3 regions of the Bradyrhizobium cosmicum genome follow, and region 2 is predicted to be linked to each of the others. Evidence: riboswitches for the same ligand, from Rfam matches in the RefSeq annotation. Region 2 holds a riboswitch; each other region holds the start of a gene.

Region 1 (5,688 bases), 1.3 Mb from region 2:
GGCGTTGCCGGGGCCTCGCCCGAAAAAATCCTGTGCGCGGTCGGCGGCCTCGAGATCGCAGCGATCTGCGGCGCGATCATTGCGGCAGCGCAACGCCGCATCCCAGTATTGATCGACGGATTCATCGTCTCGGTCGCGGCGCTTGCGGCGGCGCGGCTCAATCCGTCGTGCCAGCCATACCTGTTGCCGTCGCATCAATCGGCGGAGCAGGGGCATCGGCTGGTGCTGTGCGCGCTCGACGTGCAGCCGCTGATCAGCCTCGATCTCAGGCTCGGCGAGGGATCGGGCGCCGCCATCGCGCTGCCGCTGGTGCGGTCGGCGTGTGCGCTTCACAACGGCATGGCGACGTTTGCCCAAGCCAACGTGCCGGATCGTCCCGCCTGAACCGCCTCAGGTCATGCGCTGGTTGACCGAGACGACGCGCCAGCCGGCGGCGAGTCGGTCGATCCGGGTCAGCGACAGCGGATCGACCACGAAGCGCAACGCCGCTTCCGGCGTCAGATCCAGCGCGATGCAGAGCACGGAGCGGATGGTGCCGGAATGTACGACAAGTGTCGCTGGGCCGGAGCCGATCCGCGAAAGTCCCTGCCGCACGCGCGCGACCTGATCCTCGAAGCTTTCGCCGCCCGGCGGTCTCTTGTGGGCGGGATCGCTCCAGAATTCCGTGTAGGTCTCCCCACCGGTCGCGGCGAGTTCGTCGTGCTTCCGGCCGGTCCAGTCGCCAAAATGCTGCTCGCTGAATTCGGTCATCAATGACGGTTCGAGCCGAAGGGCGCCCGCGGTCTCGACCGTGCGCCGCGACGGGCTGGCATAGCTCGCCGCATCGCGCGGCAGGCGTTGCCGCAGCGTCTCCAGTTGCGCGCGATCGCCGAGATCCGCCGGCGCGTCGGACGCGTGGATCGTCCCCGCGACGCCGGCGACGGGCGCATGTCGTATCAGCCAGAGCAAGGTCTCGCCCTCCATGCTCGTCTCCCAGGAAGTTGGTCGCTGTGGCAATATCGCCGCACGCTGCACATTGACTCTGTCTTGCTCCTAATCCTAGATGGCCGTGACGGTTTCCCCGCGAGGGGATGAAAAGGGAATGCGGTGCGGAGACCTTGTCTCCAATGCCGTGGCTGCCCCCGCAACTGTAAGCGGCGAATCTTGCGTCACGAGCCACTGGGTATCTCGGTCCCGGGAAGGCGACGCAAGGTGACGACCCGCGAGCCAGGAGACCTGCCGTCAGCCGTGGTCACACGCGAAGATGTCGGTCGGGGAGTACAGACATTCGGCTTCATCGGAAGGCGGGAAGCCGGAAGATGGGACCTTAATTCGCTGTGACGTGCCACTGACGTCACACCGAGGTCCAAAACCGTGTTGTCCATCCGTATTGCACGACCGCGCCGCGTCCTGCTCGCGTCCGCCGCTCTCACATCGTTTGCCGTTATCGATCTGCCCTCAGCGTCGGCGCAGCAGGTCCGCGATCCCCTGCCGCCCATCGAAGTGTCCCCGGCCCAGTCCCGCAAGCAGGCGAGCCCCGCCGGCCGGGAAGGGCAGAGCCCGCGCCGCGCGGCGGCGCGCAGGTCCTCGACTGCAGCAGCCGCGCCAAAGCCCGCCGCGCCGGTCGCTTCGGCGCAGACCCAAGCGCAAACACCGCTCAACAGCAACGCTGTCGCCGAAAGCGCCTCGCGCCTTGGCCTGACGGTGCGCGAAACGCCTGCGACCGTCGAGGTCATCTCCGCAGCGACCATGCGCGAGCAGGGCTATCGCACCGTGTCCGAAGTCGCGGCAGGCGCGGTCGGCGTCACCTCCGGCGACAACCCGGCCGAGCCCGCGGCCTTCTCGATGCGCGGCTTCACCAACAGCCAGATCAACACCCTCTACAACGGCATCAAGATCGGCCCGCAGAACATGACCTCGCGGATCACCGACACGGCCAATCTGGAAGCCGTGGAATTCCTGAAGGGTCCGGCCTCGCTGATCTCGGGCGAGGGCGCCGCAGGCGGCGCGATCAATTTCGTCACCAAGCAGCCGCACACAGGCCCGATCCGGAACGAGGCGGATTTTTCCTGGGATTCGCTGAACTCCTTCCGTGCCCATTACGGGTCGGGCGGCAGCACCAATTTGCAGGGGCTCGACTATCGTTTCGACGTCAGCCGTTCCTCCCTCAATGGCTTTGCCGACGATACCAACACCAAGACGCTGGATGTGTCGGGTCAGCTCAACTACCGCATCTCGGACAGCCTCAAGGTCTGGGGCGCGATCGAGTATCGCGAGGACCGCTCGAAGGCCTATTGGGGTGCGCCGCTGGTGCCGGTGGCCTATAGCGGTTCGCACGCCACGAGCGGCATCGTCTCCGGCAATTACGTCTCGAACTATAACGGAACCAATCTCGGCGCGGTCACCATCGACGACCGTACCTTCAACACCAACTACAACGTCCTCGACAATCGCAACGTCGCGCAGGAGGTTTGGCTCCGCGGCGGGTTTGAGCTGAAGCTCGCGCCAGACCTGACCTTGAAGAGCCAGGCTTATGGCTATGGGGCCGAGCGCACCTGGTTCAACAACGAGATCGAGGCGTTCAACGCCGGAACGAACCTGGTCGATCGTGAGCGATTCTATGTCGCGCACAGCCAGCGGCTGGTCGGCAACATCACCGACCTGATCTGGGATGCGAACATCGCAGGTTTCGACAACCGGCTGGTCACGACACTGTCGTCGAGCTACCTCGACTTTGTCAGGCCGGGCGCGGCAAACTTCCCTGGCGACTCCGTCTCGCTGGTCGATCCTGTCAGAGGCTATTACGGCCTGCTTACGACGCAGCAGCAAACTGCGCGCATCGACAACGAGGCGCTGTCGTTCGAGGACCGGCTGAAGCTCACGCGGACCTTCTCGCTGATCGGCGGCCTCCGGGTCGAGCATATCGGGCTCGACCGCAACTCGACTGACAAGAACGGGCTGGAGAAGGCCGGCTTTCCGTTCACGAAGGACTGGGCGCCGGTGACGGGCCGCATCGGCTACACTTGGGAGGCCGTGCCCGGCCTGACTTTCTTCAGCCAGTACGCGACCGGCGCCGACGTTGCCGCAAACACCAGCTTCCTGCTGTTGCCGACCCAGCCGCTGGACTTGACGACCTCGCGAACCTACGAGACCGGGGTCAAGCACCTGTTCTGGGACAACAGGGCGGAGTGGTCGTTCTCGGCCTACGACATCCTGCGCAAGAACGTCTACGCCGCGGCGGGTGGGATGCAGCTCAACATCGCCGGGCGGCAGGAATCCAAGGGCGTGGAGCTCGCCGCCGCGGTGCGTCCGATCGAATCGCTGCGCCTGTGGGGCAACATCGCCTATGTCGATGCGCGCTACGCCGACTACGATTTCGTCGGCGGCTCGTTCTCGGGCAACACGCCGCCGAACGTGCCGCGCATCGTTGCCAACGCCGGCGCGTCATGGCGGTTCTTCACGCCCTGGCCGGTTGAGCTCGGAATCACCGGACGTCATGTCGGCGACCGCTACAACACCGATGCCAACGTCGTGACGATGAAGGCGTACACGGTGGCCGACGTCTATGCCTTCGTCGATATCCCGAAGACGGTGTTCAACGCGGTCGATCAGGCCCGCCTGACCTTCCGCGTCCGGAACATCGCCGACAAGCGCTATGCGATCTGGGGCGATCCGTTCTATCCCGACCAGATCCTGCTCGGCGCACCGCGCACCTACGAGCTTTCGGCCGCGTTCAAATGGTAGGGCGCTGACCACATGATGGGCGCGATCGTCCTGCTGCACCGCTGGCTCGGGATCGCGTTCTGCCTGCTGTTCGCGATGTGGTTCGCAACCGGAATTGTGATGCATTTCATTCCGTTTCCGTCGCTGACGGAAGCAGAGCGATTTGCCGGACTGGCACCGGTGGGCGGCGCGCAGGTGACCATGTCGGCCCAAGACGCCGTGGTCGCCAGCGGGATCACCGATGCCAGGCGGGTTCGCCTGATCCGGCGAAGCGACGGACCGGTCTACATCGTCTCGGGGCCGTCGCGTATTCGCGCGGTTCGTGCCCTGGATGGGGCTGACGCGCCGGTGATGTCGTCCGATGTCGCACTCGCCATCGCGCGGGAGCACGCTCGACGGCGCGGACTCGATGTTACCGGCGCCGCAATTCTCGCGCGTGCGGATTACGATCAATGGAGCGTGCCGAACGGCTTTGACCGCCACCGGCCCCTGTTCCGCGTCGCGCTGGGCGATGCCGCCGGGACGGAGGTTTACGTTTCATCACGGACCGGCGAAGTCGTTCTGGATACGACGCGAAGCGAGCGCGGGTGGAATTGGGCTGGGAGTGTCCTGCACTGGATCTATCCGACAGTGCTGCGAAGCAACTGGGCGCTATGGGATGGCGTGGTCTGGACGCTGTCGCTGCTGGCCTTGATTGCGGCATTGCTCGGCGCGGTGATCGGGCTCGCGCGGCTCAGGCTTCGCGGTCGGCAACTGTCATCGCCTTATCGCGGCTGGCACGCCCTGCATCACGTCATCGGCCTCGTCGCGACAGCTTTCGTGCTGACCTGGATCTTCAGCGGCTGGCTCTCGATGGATCACGGCCGGCTGTTCTCGCGCGGGGAGTTGACCCCGGCTGAAGCCGGCGTGATCGATGTTTCGCCGGCCTGGACGACAGCCGCGTCGCTCGATCGGACGCCGGTATCGTCGGCGGCCCGCGAGGTCGAATGGTTTGTTTTCAACGGCAAGCTCCATCGACGCGAGCGGGTTGGTCTCGACAAGCAGGTTCTGATCGGACCCGATGGCGGAGAGTCTGATTTCCTCAGCGCGCCGGAAGTCGAAAACCTGGTGAGGCGTGTCGTAGCTGGCTGCGGCGCTACGTCCATTCTCCCCGATGATGATGCCTATCCCGCACAGTCCATCGTCGCGCGTGCGCCGGTCTATCGCTCCCGCTGCGGCGACCTCTGGTTCGATATCGACGGGGCCGACGGCCGCGTGCTGCAGAGGCTCGATGCGTCGCGGCGGGCCTATCGCTGGGTCTATAGCGCGCTGCACACGCTCGATTTCCCGGTCCTGCTCGCGCATCCGCGTTTGCGCGATGTTCTGATCGTCGGGCTCTGCGTGCTCGGGCTGGTGTTCTCCATCACCGGCATCGTCATCGGCTGGCGCCGCCTGCGATCAACGTTTGCAGCCTGATCTACGCCCTGAGCACTGACTCGAGGCGTTGGGCGGCTCGCAGCAGCGTGCGGTCCTGTCCGCGACGGGAAATGATCTGCAGGCCGAAAGGAAGTCCGCGCTCATCGGTCCCGCAAGGGATCGAAATCGCCGGCAGCCGGGCATGATTGACGAACGGCGTGAATACGGCGTGCGCGCGGGGACTCGCCGGGCGGCCGCCGATCGTGTCGGGGCCGAGCTGGGTCAACGGCCACGCAACGCAGGGCACCGTCGGAGCCAGTAGCAGGTCGGCCTCGCTGAAGAAGGCAGCAAAGGCATTGGCGATCGCAGTGCTGGCGACGAGGGCTCCGGCAACTTCTGCCCCCGACCACGACAGCCCTCGCTCGATCTGCCTGGCGATATCAGGATCGAAGACATTCGGGTCCTTACGAAAGGTGTTGCCATAGAGAGCGGCGAGGCCGGCATGCTGAAGCGGCATGATGGCCTCTTCCGTGGCGCCCGCCGGCCAGACCGGATCGCGAGTTGCGATACGCAAGCCTGTGGCGGCGATGC
Region 2 (5,688 bases):
AAGACGGCCCGCGTGACCGCCATGGCGGAACGCAGCAGCAGGGCATCGTTGACGCGATATGACAGACTTGTCTCCGAGCCATAGCGGCGGGTCGGATCGAGATTGGTGTTGTAGAACAGGATGGGGTTGAAATGGATCTCGTTGCTGAGGTCCATCAGGTAGAGACTGCTCTGCATCTGCAGCCCGCCTGCCTTGATGCGCAGCCCGCCCTCGACATCCTGCGAGGTCTGGGTCTTGAGCTGGAACGTCTGCGGGATCGCAGCAAAGGTGAAGGGGTCGAACGACGGACCTGACGACACGCGCTCGTCGACGTCGGGCGTGCGGAACGCGCGCGCGGCACGGCCGAACAACGAAACCGTCTCGTTGAGGCGATGCTCGGCACCGAGATGCAGCGCGTATTGGGTCTCATTGCTGCTGAGCGGGAGCGCGCCGATGTCGGCGTTGAACGGAGCTGAGGAATCGAACTTGTCGCGGGCCGACAGGCTGATGGTCTGCACCCGCGCGCCATAGGACAATTCGGTAGTCGGCGCCACGCCCAGTGTGTGCTGGAAATAGCCCGCAACCGTCTGCTGCCTGAGGTCGTAATTGTGCCAGGGCGCGAGCCCCTGCCCGGCACCGCGGTTCTGCTGAAAGCTCGCATCGTAATAGTCGATGCCGGTCAACAGCTGCGACGGCAGTCCCAGCAGCAGGCTCTTCACGCTGAGCCGCGGCGTGATCGACCAGGTCGTCAGATCCGCGTCGACATAGGTCGACGTGAAGAACGCGGGCACCGGCGCTGGGCTCGCAAAGAACGCGCTCTGCTGCTTCTTGTCGCGCACGCCGCCGTCGACGATGAGATCGACGCCGTTGACCAGGGTCTTGGTGAAGCCCGCGGTGGCGCTGAAGCCCTGCTGGTTGGCATAGTTGAAGGGCGTGCTGGTCCCCCTTCGGTTGCTGGCGAGTTCGTCGAGGCCGATGGAGGGATCGACGGTGCGGCCGCCCGGCAACCGCAGTTCCTGATCGTCGCCTGTTACGGTCAGGAAAGCGGTCAGGCCCGATGTCGTGTAGTTGAGATTGCCGACGCCGTTCTTCTGGACATAGCGATTGTTGTCGCGGTAGCCGTCGGTGCTGACGGCGTTGCCGTAGAACGAGGTCGACCACGGCCCGGAATTGAGCGACGTCGAGAAATTGCCAAGCCTGGTGTTGAACGAGCCGAAGCCGGCCTCGATGCGCGCGGCCACCGGCGGTCCGCCGACGCCGTTCCTGGTGACGATGTTGATCACGCCGCCGACCGCATTGTCGCCGTAGAGCACAGCGCCGGAATTGCCGCGCGTGATCTCGACGCGCTCGATTGAATTGAGCGGGATGGTGGAGAGGTCCACCTGCGCCATGTCGATGTCGTTCAGCCGCCGGCCGTTGACCAGCACCAGCGTGTTGGCGGTGGCAAACGCGCCGAAGCCGCGCAAATCGACGCCGGTCTTCGCGGTAACCGGGCCGCCATAAAGCGTCGTGATCTGGGCGCCCGGGACTTGCGCCGCGATGATCTCGGCGAGCGTCTGCGACGGCGCATGTGCGATGTCCGCGGCCGTGATCACGGTCGTGGCGGCCCCGACAATGCCGCCGGTGCCGGCGACGGCCTCACTGGCGGCGCCGGAGGAACCGGCTGCCGGCGCTCCGCTCCGGGCGACCTTCGGGGGCGCACGCCGGCTCGTCGTGTCGCCGTCGCCGGTCGCCCGGGCGCGCGTGCGGTTCGGGTCGTCGGGCCTCGTCACTTCGATCGGCGGCAGTTGCTCGGCGACGGCTTGCTGCGCGCGGGCGAGCGATGGATCGAGCGAGCAAAGAGAAGTGGTCGCGAACAGGCCGGCGCTGAGGCGCCTGGCGGCAGAGACAATACGGGACACAGTTGTAACCTCGGTGTGACGTCAGTGGCACGTCACAGCGAACGAGGTTTCACCGCGGAGCGATGGATTGCTCCGATGAAGCCAATGTCTGTACTCCCCGACCGACATCTTCGCGTGTGACCACGGCTGACGGCAGGTCTCCTGGCTCGCGGGTCGTTACCTCTGCGTCGCCTTCCCGGGACCGAGATTCCCAGTGGCATATGACGAGAGATTCACCGCTTACAGTTGCGGGGGCAGCCATGGCATTGAGACAATCCCGAAAGTTTGGACATTCCCGCACCACGTTCCCTTTTGATCTCCGTGAGGAGAACCGTCACGTAGCAATCTACGAGCCGGACAAGCGGGGAGTCAATCGGCCGGTTGCGTGAGCACCGAAGTCCCGCACCGAGGATTGAGCTGGCGCAATCAGGCCCGTTCGGTTTCAAAGCGCGTCCGCACCGTCGCCCGCTCACCGGCATCGACGAGCTGGCCGATGCCGGTACGGCCCGTCAGCGCGCAGCGGATGATCTTCTCGGCGACCGACCTGCGGAAGCCATGGTCCTCGCCGACGGGGCGATTGCGGCAGATCCGGTCCAGCGCCAGCTTCATGTTGATCCGTGTGCGGGTGTCGAAATGTTCGCTGATCATTCGCACGGCCCTCGATGCGTTGATGTCGAGGCAGAAACGCCCAGGCGTCGCCCGGGTTCCAAAAGGATCAGGCAATGCGCCAGCGCTTACGTCCGCCCTCTTGGACGCAAGGCCTGGGATTGGCCCACGGCCACGTCGTGCGTCGGGATGTCAGCGCGCTTGATCGGCATCAGCTGCCCGGAAGCGGAGATGATGGCGGTCTCCTCGCGGCGGCAGCGCGGGCACATGAAGCGGACCTCGTGCGGAGATGCCGACCAGCCCGCGCGTTTCACATTCGCCGCCATCGGCCAGGCCTCGCAATGCGAGCATGACACCAGAAACCGACCGGGATCGAGCATCCCCATTCCATTGGACTCCGTGTCCTGCCTGCCTGTTCTAATGATGATCCGACGCAATCGTTCCGGTGCCGGGGCACCGTCAGTCCCGTCCCGGGGAATCGAGGCGACTCAGCGCGCACCCTTGAGCGTGCAGGACGTCGAGCAGGTGACGGTGTTGCCGTGGTCGCACGCCTTGCAGGCCGCAACGCACTGGTTGATGTCGCGGGGATTGTAGGAGGTGTAGGTCCGCATCGCGCAGACCGGAGTCGAGCCGGTGATGTCCTGCTCCTGGTTGCAGGCCGCTGTCATCAGCGTGAGCACGATCACCGCAAGGAGGCGCATGGGAGGGCCCTGTGAGGCATGATCAAACGATATCCGCGAGTCGCGTTGCATTGCAACGAGCCGCGGCATTCCCACAGCGGAGCAGCCCAGCAAGCGTCTCCACGCCTCAAGGATGCGTGCCAAACGTTAAAAACGGCTTTCAGCCGCGCGGCCCCGCGATGGTTCCACCCATCATGCAGCGGTTTGCATGTCCGAGGCTGACGTCGAAGATCGACCTCAAGCCGCAGCCTTGGTCGCAATCGCCTGCCGCAGATCGATCGCCAACTGGCGATACTGCTCCGCCAACTTCAGATAGAACTCGCGCTTGGTGCTGTCGGTGGCGAGCTTGGTGATCAACTCGCATTCGGCGGTGAGCGTCTCGAACCGTTCCAGCCTGTCCTCAAGATCTGTCATCGGCGTATCCCCATCAAACGCCTCAAGGACGGCAAACCTAAGCCCGGGAAATAGGTCACGGCGAACATCGTTATGGAGTAGAATGAATTTTCGTCGGTGAAGGCGGCGTGGAGACACCGCCGCAACCGCTTACTTCTGCTCCAGCCGCCAAGCACCGTCCCACCCCTCGTCCGGCGGGCTGGCTTCGAATTGCGCGATGCGGGCGAGCAGCGTGCGCGACGGGCCGTCGCCGGGGACGGCTTCCAGCGCCGCGTTGAACGCGGCGCGAGCCTCGTCGAAGCGGCGGGCGCGATAGGCGGCGAGGCCTTCCGCATAGCGCGCGCGCAGGGTCTCCTGCGGCACGCTGAGCCCGTGCGCCTTGCTCATCACTTCGAAAATGGCTTGCGGCACGCTCTGGCCGGCGACCGTCAGGCGATCGATCTCACGCAGCTCGCAGGCCGTGCCGATCGCCTCCGCCGTCGCCTGCGAGATCAGGATACGGGTGCCGTAGGTCTTGTTGACGGCTTCCAGGCGCGAGGCGAGGTTCACGGCGTCGCCCATCACCGTAAAGCTCATCATCAGCTCGGAGCCGATGCTGCCGGTCAGGACCTCGCCGGTGGCAATGCCGATCCGCAGATCGCACGGCGCCGGCATGGCGCGGATGCCGAGCAGGTCGGGCAATTGCTTCTGCAGCGCGGGCACCTGGTCGGCCATGTCGATGGCGGCGAAGCAGGCGAGCAGCGCCGGCTCGTCCTCCTCGATGAAGGGCGGGCCCCAATAGGCCATGATGGCGTCGCCGATATATTTGTCGATCACGCCGCGGTGCGTCCTGATCGGAGCGGACATCACCGTGAAGTAGTGGTTCATCACCTTGACGAGGCCGCGCGGGGTCATGCCCTCGCTCATCGAGGTGAAGCCGCTCATGTCGGAGAACATGATGGTCATCACCCGGCGCTGGCCGTCGATGGCGACCTCGGGCCGGTCGATCAGGCCCTGCACCACCTTGGGATCGATGTAGCGGCCAAAGGTCTCGCGAATGCGCTCGTTCTGACGCAACTGCTCGATCATGCGGTTGAAGGCGGCGGCGAGTTCGCCGATCTCGTCCGTGGTCGAGACCGTGATGGTCTTGTCGAAGCGGCCCGCCTCGACCTCGCGGGTGCCGGCAAGCAGCAGTCGCACCGGCCGCGTGATGCCGCTGGAGACGAGCAGCGCAAACGCAAATCCGACCACCGCCGCAAGCACGGTCACGATGCCGGAGATGATGATCGCCTGCCTCTGGCGGCTGATCACCTGCGAGGTCGAGAAGAAGACCTGCGTCAGCATGTCGGCGCGGATAGCATCGATCCTCTGGTTGAACGCATCGCGCAGCGCGTCGAGCTGTTCCAGCGTGCCGCGGGCCTCGGCCATGTCCTTGGCCTCGATCTGCTTGAGCAGCTTGGCATTGCCGTCGTCAAGATTGCGCCGCAGCTCGGTGACAGCGCCTTCGATGCGGACGTCGAGCCTTGCCAGCGCGGCATTGTCGGAATAAGTGCTGGGGTCGTCGATGATGGCGTTGATGAGCTTGCGCGCGGTCTCGGCCTCTTCCTCGAACTTGCGATCCAATCCCTCGAAGTCGCGAAGCCGCGCGGCATAGGCCTCCTCGTCCGACGGCGACCCCATCCTGGTCATGACCATTCGCCGCAGCGCCAGCGCCCGCTCCAGCGAGCGGATATTGGCACGGGCCAGATGACTATAGGCTGGGATGTATCGGTTGCTCAGCTCGCCCAGGAGGACACCGACCTGGCTCGACATCACCATCGACAGGATCGAGGTGACGAGCATCAGGACGATCAATCCGAGGGCGATGCCGACGATCTTGCGCCGGATCGACTGGTTGAAAAGCGGCATGAGGGCGGGGCAAACGCTGAAAGGAGGGTCCAGGGAACTCATTACACCGGATTTCGCCGCGGGAACACGCGCAATCTGGCCATTCGCGACGCCGCGGTCGTACGCAACCGTCGCGAGAGCCCCACTCGTTAACAAAGGTTAAAAACCACCACCTTTTGCGATTTCGGAAGTTCCAGAGTTCCCATCTGTATTTTGCCGCATTGTTGCGTGAGCGTGAGGAATGCGAAACGATGCCGTGGCATCGTCTGGTTGTCGTTTGATTC
Region 3 (5,688 bases), 1.3 Mb from region 2:
GCGCTGCTGGCGAGGGGAACTCAGGGCATTCCTCGCAGCTCGGGACTGCCGGACGATCTCTTCGTCCACGACGGCCAGATCTCCAAGCGGCCGGTGCGCGCCCTCGCGCTCTCGGCGCTGGCGCCGCGCCCGGGTGAACGGCTGTGGGACATCGGCGCCGGCTCGGGCTCGATCTCGGTGGAGTGGGCGCTGTGCGGCGGGTCAGCGACCGCCATCGAGGCGCGCGAGGATCGTGTCGCGAATATCCGTAGCAATGCGGCGGCGTTCGGATTGGCGCATCGTGTCAGCGTCATCCCCGGAAAAGCGCCCGAGGCCCTTGCAGCGCTGGAGGCACCGGATGCCGTCTTCATTGGCGGTGGCCTCGATGGCGCAATGTTCGATGCCGTCTGGTCGCTGCTCGCGCCCGGTACGCGCCTCGTCGCTCATTCAGTGACGCTGGAAACGGAAGCGCTGCTCGGCGAGTTGCATCAGCGCCATGGCGGCGAGCTGATGCGGGTCGAGATTGCGCATGCCGCGCCGCTCGGCCGCTTCCGGTCGTGGGAGGCGGCACGGCCGGTGGTGCAGTGGAGTGCGGTTCGATGAAGGTCGCCGGACTCGGGTTCAAGCGGAATGTCACGCTGGCTTCGCTGCGCGAGGCTCTTCTGGCGGCCGGCGGCCCTGAAGGCCTTGCGGCGGTGGCGACCGTCAGCGACAAGGCTGATGCGGAGGTGCTCAAGCAGCTCGCGCGTGAATGCGGCGTACCGATCAAGGCGGTATCAGCCGATGTCTTGGCCGGTGTCGATACGCCGACGCAGTCAAGTCTCGTCGTTGAAAAGTTCGGCACGGGCTCGGTCGCCGAAGCCGCGGCGCTCGCGGCCGCTGGCCCTCGCGCGAGGCTGATCGCGACGCGCGTGGTCTCGCAGGACCGCACCGCCACCGCCGCGATCGCCGAAGGAGACGGCGCATGACTGTACATTTCATCGGCGCTGGGCCGGGCGCCCCCGATCTGTTGACGCTGCGGGGCCGCGATCTGATCGCCGCCTGTCCGGTCTGCCTCTATGCGGGCTCGTTGGTGCCCGAAGGTGTGCTGGCGCATTGCCCGCCCGGTGCGCGCATCGTCAACACCGCGCCGCTGTCGCTCGACGACATCATCGCGGAGATCGCTGCCGCGCATGCGGACGGCAAGGATGTCGCGCGGCTGCATTCCGGCGATCTCTCGATCTGGTCGGCGATGGGCGAGCAGCTTCGTCGCCTGCGGTCCCTCGGGATTCCCTATACGGTCACGCCGGGCGTGCCGTCCTTCTCGGCCGCTGCGGCCGCACTGGAGACTGAGCTCACGCTGCCCGGCCTTGCACAGACGGTGGTGCTGACGCGCACGCCGGGCCGCGCCAGCGCGATGCCCGAGGGCGAGAAGCTCGCCGCATTCGCCGCGACCGGTGCGGTGCTCGCAATCCATCTATCGATCCATCTGCTCGACACGATCATCGCCGAGCTGACGCCGCATTACGGCGCGGACTGTCCCGTCGCGATCGTCTGGCGCGCGAGCTGGCCGGACCAGCGCATCGTCCGCGCCACGCTGGCGACGCTCGATCGCGCCGTCGGAAGCGAGATGGAACGCATCGCGCTCATCCTGGTCGGCAAGACGCTCGGCGCTGCCAATTTTGACGAGAGCCGTCTCTATGCCGCCGACTACGACCGCCGCTATCGGCCTGTCGGCGCCGAGCCGCGCTTTCCGGAGGCGTCGTGATGGCGGCCGGCCTCGTCATCTCCGCGCCGGCCTCCGGCGTCGGCAAGACGACGCTGACGCTGGCGCTCGCGCGCGCCTGGCGCAATCGCGGTTTGAACGTGCAGTGCTTCAAGAGCGGTCCGGACTATATCGACCCCGCCTTCCATGCCGCTGCGACGGGACGGGCCTCGGTCAATGTCGACAGTTGGGCGATGGACCGGGCAACGATCGCGCATCTCGTTAGCCGCGGTGCGGACGCCGATGTCGTGCTTGCCGAAGGCTCGATGGGTCTGTTCGACGGCGTTGCTGCGCGCGGTGTCTCAGGCACCGGCGCCACCGCCGATATCGCGCAGATGTTGGGCTGGCCCGTGCTGCTGGTGATCGACCCTTCCGGGCAGGCTCAGACGGCGGCAGCGATCGCCGCAGGTCTTCGCGACTATCGCCCCGGCGTGCGCCTTGCCGGCGTCGTGCTCAATCGCATCGCCAGCCCGCGCCACGAAAACCTCGTGCGGCATGCGCTGATCGAGGCCGGCATCAACGTGTTCGGCGCGCTGCCCCGCCATGCCGAGATCAGCCTGCCGAAGCGGCATCTCGGCCTGGTGCAGGCCGAGGAGCAGGCGGAGATCGGCACGTTGATCGACGAGGCGGCGCGCTTCGTCGCCGAGCATGTCGATCTCGACGCGGTGCTGCGATCGGCCGCGGCATGGTCGCCGCAGCCCGCCGCGAATGGTTTGAACGTAACACCGCCCGGCCAGCGCATCGCAATCGCGCGCGACGCGGCGTTCTCCTTCGTCTATCCGCACATGCTGGAAGCCTGGCGCGCGGCGGGCGCCGAAATCCAGCCGTTCTCGCCGCTGGCCGATGAGGCGCCAGACGCGAGCGCCGATGTGTGCTGGCTGCCCGGCGGCTATCCCGAGCTTCATGCGGGAACGATCGCGGCCAATGCGCGCTTTCGCAGCAGCTTGCGCGCGTTCGCCGAGACGCGGCCGGTGCACGGCGAATGCGGAGGCTATATGGTGCTAGGCGAGGGCCTCACCGATGCCGACGGCATCCGCCATGAGATGACGGGCCTGCTCGGCCTGGAGACGAGCTTTGCCAAACGCCGCATGCATCTGGGCTATCGTCTCGCCGCGCTCGCTGGCCCGATGCCGGGGCATCAGGTCGGCGCGCGGCTGCGCGGCCACGAGTTCCACTATTCGACGATTCTCGCGCAGCCGGACACGCCGCTCGCGGTCGTGCACGATGCTACCGGCGCCGTCATCGCCGAGACCGGCTCGCGGCGGGGGCACGCCACCGGCACGTTCTTCCATCTGATCGCGGAGGACCGGTGAGCGGATTCGTCACTTTCATTTCCGCCGGCCCCGGCGATCCGGAGCTGCTCACGCTGAAGGGTGTTGCGCGGCTGCGCGAGGCGGACGTCGTGCTCTATGACGATCTCGCTTCCGGCGCGATCCTCGATCTCGCCCGTCCCGGCGCCAATCTCGTCGCGGTGGGCAAACGGGCAGGGCGGGCCTCGACCAAGCAGCACCACGTCAACCGGCTGCTGGTCGACTATGCGGCGACCGGCGTCCGCGTGGCGCGGCTGAAATCGGGCGATGCCGGCATTTTCGGCCGGCTCGAGGAGGAGATCGAGACGCTGCGCGAGGCCGGCATCGGCTACGAGATCATTCCCGGCGTCACCACCGCCTGCGTCGCTGCGGCGCAAGCCGGAATTCCGCTGACCCGGCGCCACACCTCGCGCCGGGTGCAGTTCGTCACCGGGGCCGACGTCACCGGTGAGCTGCCCCAGAACCTGAACTGGGCGGCGCTGGCCGATCCCGAAGCGACCACCGTGGTCTATATGGGCCGCCGCACCTTTCCGGCGCTTGTCGCGAAATTGATCGAGCACGGTCTGGCGCCAGGCACTCCGGCGCTGTTCGCTGAATCTCTCGGGCGCCCCGATGAGCGGCTGGTCCGCACCACAATTGCCGAACTGGCGGAGCAGCTTGCGCGCGGCGGCGCGGCGTCGACGGCGGCCGTGATTCTGTTCGGTGCGCTCGCAGGGGATTATCCGTCATGATCGCCCCGGCCGCCGCTCGCCCCTTGACGCCGGCTCCGCGAAAGGGGCACACAGGAGATGCATGGTGCTCGACGCGGCGCAAAGCGCCGGAGCATAATCGGGAATGGGGATGGGCGGACCCAGTTGCGGCGCCCCAAACCCCAGCCGCCCCCGCGACTGTAAGCGGTAAGGGACTCCGAACCGCCACTGGGCCGCAAGGCTCGGGAAGGCCGGAGAACCCAGTGAGCCGCGAGCCAGGAGACCGGCCGTGCGTGTTTTGAGGCCAACGCCGTCGGGTGTGACGGCAGGAAGGATCTGAGCCATGCATATCGAACCCGGGATCGTGACGGGCGCCAAGCTCGTGTTGAGTTACGCAACAGGCATCGCCGCCTGCGGTGTTGCGCTGAAGCTCGCGGTCGAGACCGCGCGCGAGCAGGGCGTCGGCTCGCTTGCGTTGCGCACCCTCGCCACCACCGCGCTTGTCTTCACCTTCTTCGAGATCCTGCCGCACTTCCCGGTCGGCGTCTCCGAGGTGCACTTCATTCTCGGCTCGACCTTGTTCCTGTTGTTCGGGGCGGCCCCCGCAGCTCTCGGCCTCGCCTTCGGTCTGCTGTTCCAGGGCATCTTCTTCGAGCCGCCGGATTTGCCGCAATTCGGCATGAACGTCACCACGCTGCTGGTGCCGCTGTTTGGGATCCAGGCGATTGCAGCGCGGATCATTTCGCGCAACACCGCCTATGTCGATCTCAGCTATCGCCAGGCGCTGGCGCTTTCGACGACCTACCAGGCCGGCGTGATCGGCTGGGTCGCGTTCTGGGCGCTCTATGGCTCCGGCTTTGCCATGAGCAATCTCGCCAACATCGCGACCTTCGCCGCCTCCTATGCGCTCGTCATCGTGATCGAGCCGCTGGCTGATCTGGCGGTGCTGGCGCTGGCGAAGTCGCTGCGCGGCGTCACCGCGCCCGGCCTCGTCACCCCGCGCCTGCACAACGCGGCCTGAGAGACAAGCGAACGGGCGGCCATCGCGGTCGCCCTTCGCACTCGCGATGCTCACGCTCTCCCTGATAGGCATCGGTTGCGGCGATCCCGAGCAGCTCACGCGCGCCGCGATCCGTGCCATCAACGCGGCTGATCTCGTCCTGATCCCGCGCAAGGGGAGCGCGAAATCCGATCTCGCCGATCTCAGGCGGACGATCTGCACGAACGTTCTGACCAACGACCAGACGCGCATCGCCGAGTTCGATCTGCCCGTGCGCGACGCCGGTGAAGCGGACTACCGCAAGGGCGTGGACGATTGGCACGATGCGGTTGCAGCGATCTGGTCGCGGACGATCGCGAGTCATCTCGAAGGCGATGGCAAGGTCGCGCTGCTGATCTGGGGCGATCCCTCGCTCTACGATTCCTCGTTGCGCATCGCACGGCGACTCACTCCCTTGCCGACAATTGAGGTCGTGCCCGGCATCACCTCGATCCAGGCGCTGTGCGCAGCCCATGCGCTGCCGCTCAACGACATCGGCGAACCGTTTCTGGTCACGACGGGGCGCCGCTTGCGCGAGGGTGGCTGGCCGCAGGGCGTCGATACCGTGGTGGTGATGCTCGACGGCGGCACCGCATTCCAGTCGCTTGATCCCGAAGGCCTGCAGATCTGGTGGGGCGCCTATCTCGGCATGCCCGACCAGGTCGTTCTATCCGGCGCGCTGGTTGAGGTCGGCCCGCGCATCGTGGCCGCGCGCCAGGAGGCGCGCGAGCGGCATGGCTGGATCATGGACAGCTACATTCTCAAGCGCAGGGCGTAAGCCAAGCGAGGCAGCATGCTTCCCGAATGGGTCTATCAGACGTGCCCCGATGTCTCCGCCGTTCACCGCGAGGCGGCGATCGCGCGGCAGGCGCAACTGACAAAGCCCACCGGTGCGCTCGGCCGGCTGGAACAGCTCGCGATCGAGCT

The links. Region 2 has a riboswitch for cobalamin ahead of FNV92_RS17030 (TonB-dependent receptor). Riboswitches for the same ligand answer to the same signal wherever they lie in the genome.
Region 1: it holds a riboswitch for cobalamin, as region 2 does, so the genes downstream of both, FNV92_RS23600 (TonB-dependent receptor) here and FNV92_RS17030 (TonB-dependent receptor) in region 2, are expected to answer to the same signal.
Region 3: it holds a riboswitch for cobalamin, as region 2 does, so the genes downstream of both, FNV92_RS23620 (energy-coupling factor ABC transporter permease) here and FNV92_RS17030 (TonB-dependent receptor) in region 2, are expected to answer to the same signal.

The regions. Positions count from the first base shown of each region.
Region 1 covers NZ_CP041656.2:4,863,827-4,869,514, reverse strand. The annotation lists gene cobT (nicotinate-nucleotide--dimethylbenzimidazole phosphoribosyltransferase) at 1-384, shown strand, start outside; gene FNV92_RS23605 (histidine phosphatase family protein) at 391-963, opposite strand; cobalamin riboswitch at 1,036-1,237, shown strand; gene FNV92_RS23600 (TonB-dependent receptor) at 1,354-3,723, shown strand; gene FNV92_RS23595 (PepSY domain-containing protein) at 3,736-5,157, shown strand; gene FNV92_RS23590 (amidase) at 5,159-5,688, opposite strand, start outside.
Region 2 covers NZ_CP041656.2:3,532,535-3,538,222, reverse strand. The annotation lists gene FNV92_RS17030 (TonB-dependent receptor) at 1-1,880, opposite strand, end outside; cobalamin riboswitch at 1,995-2,210, opposite strand; gene FNV92_RS17025 (hypothetical protein) at 2,286-2,507, opposite strand; gene FNV92_RS17020 (hypothetical protein) at 2,594-2,851, opposite strand; gene FNV92_RS17015 (hypothetical protein) at 2,954-3,166, opposite strand; gene FNV92_RS17010 (hypothetical protein) at 3,383-3,559, opposite strand; gene FNV92_RS17005 (adenylate/guanylate cyclase domain-containing protein) at 3,689-5,425, opposite strand.
Region 3 covers NZ_CP041656.2:4,870,050-4,875,737, reverse strand. The annotation lists gene cbiE (precorrin-6y C5,15-methyltransferase (decarboxylating) subunit CbiE) at 1-582, shown strand, start outside; gene FNV92_RS23640 (cobalamin biosynthesis protein) at 579-947, shown strand; gene cobM (precorrin-4 C(11)-methyltransferase) at 944-1,726, shown strand; gene FNV92_RS23630 (cobyrinate a,c-diamide synthase) at 1,726-3,036, shown strand; gene cobA (uroporphyrinogen-III C-methyltransferase) at 3,033-3,764, shown strand; cobalamin riboswitch at 3,810-4,028, shown strand; gene FNV92_RS23620 (energy-coupling factor ABC transporter permease) at 4,066-4,743, shown strand; gene cobF (precorrin-6A synthase (deacetylating)) at 4,790-5,539, shown strand; gene cobT (nicotinate-nucleotide--dimethylbenzimidazole phosphoribosyltransferase) at 5,555-5,688, shown strand, end outside.